One region of the Paenibacillus sp. FSL K6-1122 genome, then DNA from elsewhere that is predicted to be linked to it. Evidence: predicted binding sites of a transcription regulator. Region 1 holds the regulator's gene; the other holds the start of a gene.
The links. Region 1 encodes LexA, which represses DNA repair genes until DNA is damaged. Its sites were predicted from a motif close to CGAACATATGTTCG; they were not measured.
Positions count from the first base shown of each region.

Region 2: the regulator LexA is predicted to act here: its motif matches at 2,768-2,781, upstream of NSQ20_RS17735 (DNA polymerase IV).

Region 1 covers NZ_CP150272.1:4,225,412-4,229,850, forward strand. Annotated here, with positions in the region: gene NSQ20_RS19045 (hypothetical protein) at 1-290, opposite strand, end outside; gene NSQ20_RS19050 (DUF896 domain-containing protein) at 416-625, opposite strand; gene NSQ20_RS19055 (LysM peptidoglycan-binding domain-containing protein) at 721-1,098, opposite strand; gene lexA (transcriptional repressor LexA) at 1,395-2,021, shown strand; gene NSQ20_RS19065 (aldehyde dehydrogenase) at 2,126-3,427, opposite strand; gene NSQ20_RS19070 (hypothetical protein) at 4,159-4,439, shown strand, end outside.
Region 2 covers NZ_CP150272.1:3,926,305-3,930,743, reverse strand. Annotated here, with positions in the region: gene NSQ20_RS17755 (radical SAM protein) at 1-190, opposite strand, end outside; gene NSQ20_RS17750 (hypothetical protein) at 287-679, opposite strand; gene NSQ20_RS17745 (hypothetical protein) at 790-1,158, opposite strand; gene NSQ20_RS17740 (YolD-like family protein) at 1,160-1,507, opposite strand; gene NSQ20_RS17735 (DNA polymerase IV) at 1,504-2,742, opposite strand; gene NSQ20_RS17730 (glycoside hydrolase family 1 protein) at 3,029-4,439, opposite strand, start outside.

The sequences.
Region 1 (4,439 bases):
CGATTACTGCTAATCTTGATGTATGGACGACGAAGCATGAAGATGACTGCCAAAAATACGTAAAGCAGCATGGTCACCCAGTCCCAAGTTGTCATTGGAGCTTGCACAAGGAACGTGCTCATAAACAGATACAAAAAGGCGAGACCAATCAAAAATATAGGGAACAAAAGACTGCGTCCCTTAAAGACTTCTTCACCTGGTGTACCTGTGATTGGTTGACCACTTTTTTTGCGTTGCTGATTTAACTGCTTGGAATTTTTCTTAACCGTTCTCTCGAACGAACGCGACATGAGAATCCCCCTTATGTGTCTTTGTATCGGCTTACATAATTGCAAACCAACATTTCCCCCTATAAATTGCACACTCAAAATAACAGGAAGAAACCTAAATATCATAATGATATCATTAGGTTTCGTTAGTGTTTGAGTTTGCCTTGGTGGCCTTTGTCATTCTCATCATCAACAATCTCAATGGTATCCAGTTGTTGTCTGAAATTGCTGCGAATATTACTCAAATAAATCTCTCTTAGCTCGGCACGTTCAGCAAGCTCTTCCTCCGACAATCCAGTGGACTTTTGCTTACGAGCCAATTCGTTAATGCGTGCTACCAGACTATCTATATCCAAGCTTGTCCCCTCCAAAAATACAAAGTCATATTAACTTTGCCATTATAAAGGCTGCTTGTCAAGCTGACACGCGCTAACACTCATTGATGTGCATTTTATTCTGCAAATTGCGGTAGAGCTAGTACTTGTCCCACTTGGATGGAAGTTGTATGAAGTTGATTCACTTTCTTAATTGCTTCTATATATATACGTGTATCCATATTCGTCGGTTTATGTTCCAAAGAAATACTCCATAATGTTTCCCCTTGTGAAACAGCTATCTTTCCTCCAGGCAGAACATCATTCTCATTGCCGGCAAATACAGTTAAAACGGTGCTGCATCCAATAAATATAATCATAGAGGTAATGACTACCTTTAACATCCATGAAGAAATCTTGAAACGCGCTAAAACCTTCTTGTAGTTCCCTATGTTAGACTTCACCAGTTCCGAATTCATTGGTTCATAAATGCTTTGATAAGTAGAATATCTCATTAAATACCCGCCTCCAAACGTTTGTTCCTATCTGTTGGAATCAATATAACACGAACACTTGTTTTGTTCAATAGATTTTTAGAACAATTGTTCGCTTCTTTTTTGAAGGAGAAATATCTTATTTCAAGTCCTTTTACAAAACATTTGCAGTATTATGCTCTGACTTTTGGACAATTTCTGTTCTATAAGCTAAAAAACACTGATTTAATGCTATTTTATTTAGAACTTATGTTTGTACGAACGGAGGTTCTATGTTATAATTTTCCCAAACGTTACTAAAATGGGGTTGATACGGTATGTCGAAGATATCCAGCAGGCAGCAGGCTATTCTGGAGTTTATACGAAATGAAGTCCGGTTGAAGGGGTATCCTCCTTCCGTACGGGAAATTGGTGAAGCGGTTGGACTGGCTTCCAGCTCAACAGTACATGGACATTTGGATCGTTTGGAGAAAAAAGGTTTGATCCGACGCGACCCTACCAAGCCAAGAGCCATTGAGCTTTTGAGCCAAGAAGAATCTGAGCATTCTCATCAATTTGCTCATAGCGTTGCACGTATTCCTGTTGTTGGTAAGGTTACAGCCGGGGTTCCAATCACTGCAACCGAGAACATTGAAGACTACTTCCCTCTTCCTACACATTATGTAGGCGAACAGAAAGTGTTTATGCTTTCGGTAGTCGGAGATAGCATGGTGGAAGCTGGAATCGTTAACGGAGATTACGTTATTGTCCGTCAACAGCAAACTGCTGATAACGGTGATATCGTCGTTGCAATGACTGAAGACGATGAAGCTACAGTGAAAACGTTCTATAAAGAGAAAGATCATATTCGCCTTCAACCGGAGAATGCGACCTTCGAACCTTTACGTTTGAAACATGTTAGTATTCTGGGTAAAGTCATTGGCCTTTTCCGAGATATTCATTAATATTTAACTTGAGTAACAAAACTAGATGTAATGAAATACGAAAGAGGTTATCCTGATCAACAGGACAACCTCTTTTTTCATGTTTATGTTATTTTAGCGGCTAATTATTCACTGCGTTTCAGAACACTCTTGTGATGCGAGAACACATCAAAGCTCTGTTGTCCGTGATATGAGCCCATACCGCTCTCTCCTACACCACCAAACGGGAGGTAGTGTGAAGTCATATGAGAAAGTGTGTCATTAATACATCCCCCACCGAAGGATACTTGATTCAGAACCTGATCCTGCAGCTGCTCATCCTGTGTGAAGAGATATAGCGCCAATGGTTTTGGCCGGCGAACAATCTCATCCAGCATAGGATTCAGGTCACTGTACGTAAATACAGGAAGAATCGGACCGAAGATCTCTTCTTGCATGACAGCTGATTCCCAGTTCACATCTCCAAGTACAGTCGGCTCAATGAGCAACTGCTCTCGTACAGAACGTCCACCAATCAGCGTTCTGCCATCTGTGAGGAATTTCGACAACCGATCAAAGTTACGCGCGTTGACAATATGCGGGAAATCAGCGTTCTGTAACACATCATCCCCAAATTTATCTTTGATCTCTGCGCCAATCAGATTGATCAATTCGTCATGAACTTGTTCATGTACAAGCAAATAATCCGGAGCAACGCAAGTTTGGCCTGCATTCAGGAACTTACCACGAACAATACGCTGGGCCACCAGCTTCAGTTCTGCATCGTTATGGACAATAGCAGGACTCTTGCCCCCTAGCTCCAGGGTTACAGGAGTCAAATGCTCCGCAGCTGCCTTCATAACAATGCGACCAACACCTGTGCTTCCTGTGAAGAAAATATAATCAAACTTCTCTTTCAACAATGCTGTACTGGCTTCAACTTCCCCTTCCATAACGGCGATATACTCCTGAGGGAAGATCTCCTGAATCAGATCATATGTCAGACGAGATACCGCTGGTGTTAATTCAGAAGGCTTGATAACTGCACAGTTACCGGCTGCAATTGCTCCAATCAGTGGACCAAAGGCCAGTTGGAAAGGATAGTTCCAAGGTGCAATAATAAGAGCCACTCCGTATGGTTCAGGGTAAATGGTGCTCACACCATCCGGCATAGCCGAATTGGTTGGGACTTGTTTTGGTGCAGCCCATTCCTGCAGGTGTTCTAATGCAAAATCCAGTTCACCCAAAACAATGCGAATCTCGGAACCGTAAGCTTCCGCCTCAGATTTGTTCAGATCTGCCCGAAGTGCATCTTGAATCCGTTGCTGATACTTTTCAATTCCCTTTCTAAGCTGTTGAAGTGCATTAATCCGATACTCGATATTTTTAGTTTGTCCTGTATAAAAAAATGTACGTTGTTCTGTCACAAGTTGTTTAGCCTGATCCATATTAACATCTCCAATTAATTATTTAAAATTAAATTGTTTAAAATTTAATTAAAGTATACCTCTTCTATATGAAACTTTCAACATACAAATGAAACATCCATTTGTATGTATTTGAACGATGGTTGGAATTTTAAATGAGTGAATGCTAGTATTCCTTTCTATTTCATGGCTATCAGAATTTCTAAGGAAGTTTGATTTAAATCTTTTGCTTCAGACAGTTTAATATTAATGAAAAGTGAGTTTTGCGATTATCTAAATCGACGAACGAATATGTTTGTTATAAAGGTAAGCCTTGGTCACAGATAAACACAAAAATGTTACGTGGGCAAGTGAAGAAGAATCAGGGGACATGTTTTGGCAATTTGCTTTCAGATGATTTATCCATTCCCGGCCACAACTTCACAACGAGCAGATTTTAATCCAACAACTACATCTGAGAGCTGTCTTCGAAGAAAGGGTTAAATAATATCAAATCAACTTGTACTACTTCTATTAAAAAAAGTCATCTAGTATCTCACTCATCCGCTGCATTTCATGATCGTCCAAATCTGTTTAGATTGGATATACTATTTAATCAGTTGGAGGAATTTTTGGAAGTTACGTTAGTAGATCTGTAGGGGAAGAAATACAAATCACAATGTAATATATATCATAATTTTACATAGAATTATATGGTATTTTTAGAAAGTAAAGTTTTATAATTCATTCAAAAAAATTTAGGAGGTATTTACATGAAAAAGAAACTAGCCACAATTGGAGCGCTCACTGCTATAGTAGCAAGTATTGCTGTTCCAGCATCACTTGCTTCTGCCTCATCTTCTGTTCAAGGTTCTGTAACTGCACAAAGTGTTACGATTCAGGCGACGCAAAAATATGTGAGATATTCAGATGCTAACAATAAGTATGGAGATGCGAAGTATGTTCCAAAGACATATACTTATGCTGATGGAGTTTGGTATGGAGTACTCAATCTAGCATCTACTACCTACTCAAACGGATTATATTACGGAAA
Region 2 (4,439 bases), 300 kb from region 1:
TGACATCCACCCACGATCCCCAAGGAATATCCTTAAACTTTTGAATTGGCATTTCTCTGACGTAACAGTATTCGCAAGCAAATGCACAACCCGTATAGGGATTTAGTGAATGAGTAAAACCAATATCTAGATAACCTTTTACTTCACTTAATATTTTCTTAGACACAATGTCTTTGATTTCAATTGGCATGACGTTACCATCCCCTCAATTACTTTTATGCCCACTTCTCCTCTTGCGTTTTATCTTAAAATTTCTCATGCTACTTGAAAAGTAGGCACATTTTTATTAGATAGGAACCAGAATGTAACTATTGGGTGTTAACAACAAAACAACCGTTTTTATAAATAAAGGTAACGGCGGCTTATCTTTGGCTTGAAAATTGAAAATATCCGCAATAGGACCGTCAAAAGCAATGATGCGGTCGGTAATCGTATTGCGAGGATCGCGGAACATGACATCAAGTACTTTAAACCAATCCTTACATTGAAGCAATTGTTTCCCTACAATGATGACTTGATAATTACGTCCCGCAAGCGAACCCGGAAATTGGGCATCCTGCTGATTTTTAGACTGTCTTAAACCTTCTGCTATTCCTCCCCCTTCGCGGCTTTTCTTTTGAATGTCCTTACTGAATACAGGGGCAGATTTATAATAATGGAGTTTTTTTATCTTTGACATCCAAACATAGTTTACTCTGCCTTTTTATTTATCTTTTTTGTGATTCCCGGTTTGCCAAAAGATCTGCTCGTACTTGTTGCATCCATGAGTTAGATTCTTATTTTCTATGTTCATTTGAGCAAATCAGTAATATCAACGTTCATATGTTCGGTAAGCATTAAGGTTACATCCACTTTCACTTTGCTCCATAATAATGTCATTTTATGAATGTAACCTCTCACCGAATAATCTACCGTTAAACTCAGCTCAGATCTCACTTCATCTATGATTTTAATATGATGTTCCTTTAGCCTTTGTTTTGATTTGTACATTTCTAAAGCAATTTTCTTTTGGGTACCGTCCAAGTAGTCAACATACACAGATTTCATTTTGAAGTTTGAAGCGTATATTTTATGCTTATCTACCTCCAGAGCACCTAAAAGATAAGGGAGCTCTACCACCCTCTTCACGAGTGAAAGTTCCTCGCAAGTCTGTCGCACTTTATACGCCTCCTTCTTCAAGTTTCACAGCGACCAATTGATCAAAATCGACCCATTCAAATCCATTCTCCATTTCAATTTTGATTTTCTTTCCAAAGGTACTGACTGAAGTGACGATCCCGTGTATATACCGATTGCCTGACTCAGTAAATATTGCAAAGGTGGCTTGCAATGTATAATTGAGCGACATATCTATATTTTGTGTAATAATCTCCCACTCATCTTCATGGATCAGCGGTTTCGTTAGATAATGAACTTGAGTACGATGCTGTATAATTCGTTCTTTATGTTGAGGAAGCATCATGCGGCTCGATTCCCATAATCCATTGGCCTCCAGTTTTTTGCTCATTTATAATGCCCCCCAATTTTAGATGCTCGATCGATCGCTTGACCCGCAGCCGTAATGGAGCTCGCTCGTAGAATGGCAATGTCGCCAAATCGATCCTTAATGTCGTCCATCACCTGATCAATGGCCCGTTTCTGCTCTTGATCATCAAAAAAAGATAGTTGATATGTATCCGCGTTGGATAATTGAGATAGGGATACGCCTACACGGCGCACAGGTTGCCCATCCCAGTGTTGATGGAATATGCGTTTGGCTATCTTGCATACATCAACGGTTATGTTTGTAGGATCAGACAGTTTAACCTGCCTGTGAAAACCAGTGGGGTGGTCAAAATCCGCTCCAGACACACTCACAGATACGACACTACTCATCAGTCCCTTTTTGCGGGCTCTTCTGCATACTTCAGTGCAGATATCGAGAATAACCACTTCGATCTCCCAAGCCTCTGTGAAATCTCTAGGCAGGGTCATTCCGTTTCCAATATCTTTTTGTGTACTGTGCGTGTTGACGGTTACCGGCGAATTGTCGAGTCCATTTGCGACTCGCCAGATGACTTCTCCATTAACCCCCCACTTATTTCTTAGTTTAGAAAGAGGTGTATTTGCCAGGTCTCTAATGGTTCGGATGCCCATCTTCCACAGATGTTTTTCCATTCTGGAGCCTATCCCCCACATATCGCGGATGGGCTTATCTCCAATATGGAGGTGTAACTCCTCTTTTTTTAAGTGGAAAATGCCCCCCTCTGCTTTTTTAGCGATCATATCGCAGCATAATTTACTGATGATTTTGTTTTCACCAATGCCAGCTCTCGCGTAAACGCCTGTTTCATTATAGATTTTGTCTTGAATTTGCTTGGCCAAATCGATTGGATCATTACCGAATAGATGCATAGACCCTGTAAAATCAGCGAATAATTCGTCTATACTGTACGGTTCGACCAGATCGGTAAACTCCTCAATAATGGACATGATTTGAGTGGATACTTCGATGTATTCTTGCATGTGTGGTCTCACAATGATCAGTTCAGGGCACTTCTGAAGAGACTGCCAGAGTGGTTCCGCGGTAGACACACCCTTCGCTTTGGCTAGTGGACAAGCGGCAAGGATAATTCCAGAGCGTCTTGCGGGGTCTCCCGCAACAGCTAATGGTCTATTTTTGTATTGAGGCATTTTTGCCTTTTCGACTGAAGCATAAAAGCTCTGCATATCAATGAGCATAATGGTTCGTTGCTTAGTCAACACTGTAATCACTCCTGTACTTTTGAGAACGTATGTTTGTATATATTATAGACCGAACACACGTTCTTTATGCAAGAGGTAAATATTTATAATTAGCTTTTGAAAACCCTTGGACACCATAATGAACTGTAGACTGGATATTGTCAGCCACTTTAGCCATCAAAATAATTAATTTTTAGTTTTATTATTGATGCACAAAAAACCAAGTACTTGTCTCACAAAGTGATAAGTACTTGGTCTATTTGATGGAATTTAAAGATTGAATCATCTTTCGTTCGATTGCAAATTATATTTCCAAATCCAATCTTTCCCCGTTGGATTCAATCACCTTTTTATACCAGTGGAAACTGTCCTTTTTACTTCTTTTCAGGGTACCTCTGCCCTTGTTATCCTTATCTACATAAATGAATCCGTAGCGTTTCTCCATTTCGCCAGTTGAGGCACTAACGATGTCGATGCAACCCCAAGCCGTGTAGCCGATAAGATTAACGCCATCGAGGATAGCTTCTCTCATTTGTTCGATATGATCTCGCAGGAAATTGATCCTGTACGTATCATGGATAGAGCCATCCTCTTCGATGACATCAACCGCTCCCAGACCATTTTCAACGATCATTACAGGGATTCTATACCGATCGTACACATGATTGAGTACGTAACGAAGTCCAACTGGATCGATTTGCCATCCCCAATCATTTGCCTTCAAATAAGGATTTTTGAATCCACCAAAGACATTCCCCTGGGTCTCATCACCTTCTGGGCGGGTACCCACTACATGAGACTTGTAGTAGCTGAAGCTATAGAAATCAACACAGCCTTGTTTTAGCACTTCTACGTCCTCTTCTGCCATCTCAATCTGAATATTGTTCTCATTAAAATATCTCTTGGCAAAGTCAGGGTATTCCCCTCTAACTTGCACGTCGCTGCTCAGCATATTGTTAATCTGATCCATTCTCAGAGCCTTCAACATATCTTCCGGTTTACATGTACTTCCGTAACCATGACTATAATTAATCATACAACCGATTTGGAACGCCGGATTAATCTCATGAGCAAGTTTGACCGCTTTTGCACTTGCTATAAATTGATGATGTAAAGCCTGGAATCTTAATTGCGTACTATCCACAACCGTATTGTTAAATACACCACTATCATCAACTAATAATGCCCCTGCTATATATGCACCTGCTGGAACAATTAAACTATTGATCTCATTAAATGTAATCCAGTACTTCACGACATCCGTGTAACGGGTGAAAATGGTCTCACAATACCGTACGTAGCAGTCGATCATCTCTCTGGAAGCCCAAGCATTGAATTTCTCAGTTAGCGCAAACGGAGCTTCGTAATGTGAGATCGTAACGATAGGTTCAATATTATACTTTTTCAGTTCACTGAACACCTTGTCGTAAAATTGAAGTCCTGCTTCATTTGGCGTTACATCGTCCCCGTTGGGGAATATTCTGGACCAAGCAATGGACATTCTGAAGCTTCGAAAGCCCATCTCTGCAAACAGACGGATATCTTCTTTGTAATGATGATAAAAGTCTACTGCCTCATGGGAAGGATAGTTTACGCCCTCCTCAATGTGTTTAGTGATCCGTCTTGGAGTAGTATGCGTTCCACCCGTCATCATATCTGCTGTACTTGCCTTTTTACCATCAATGTTCCAGGCACCCTCGTATTGATTCGCCGCT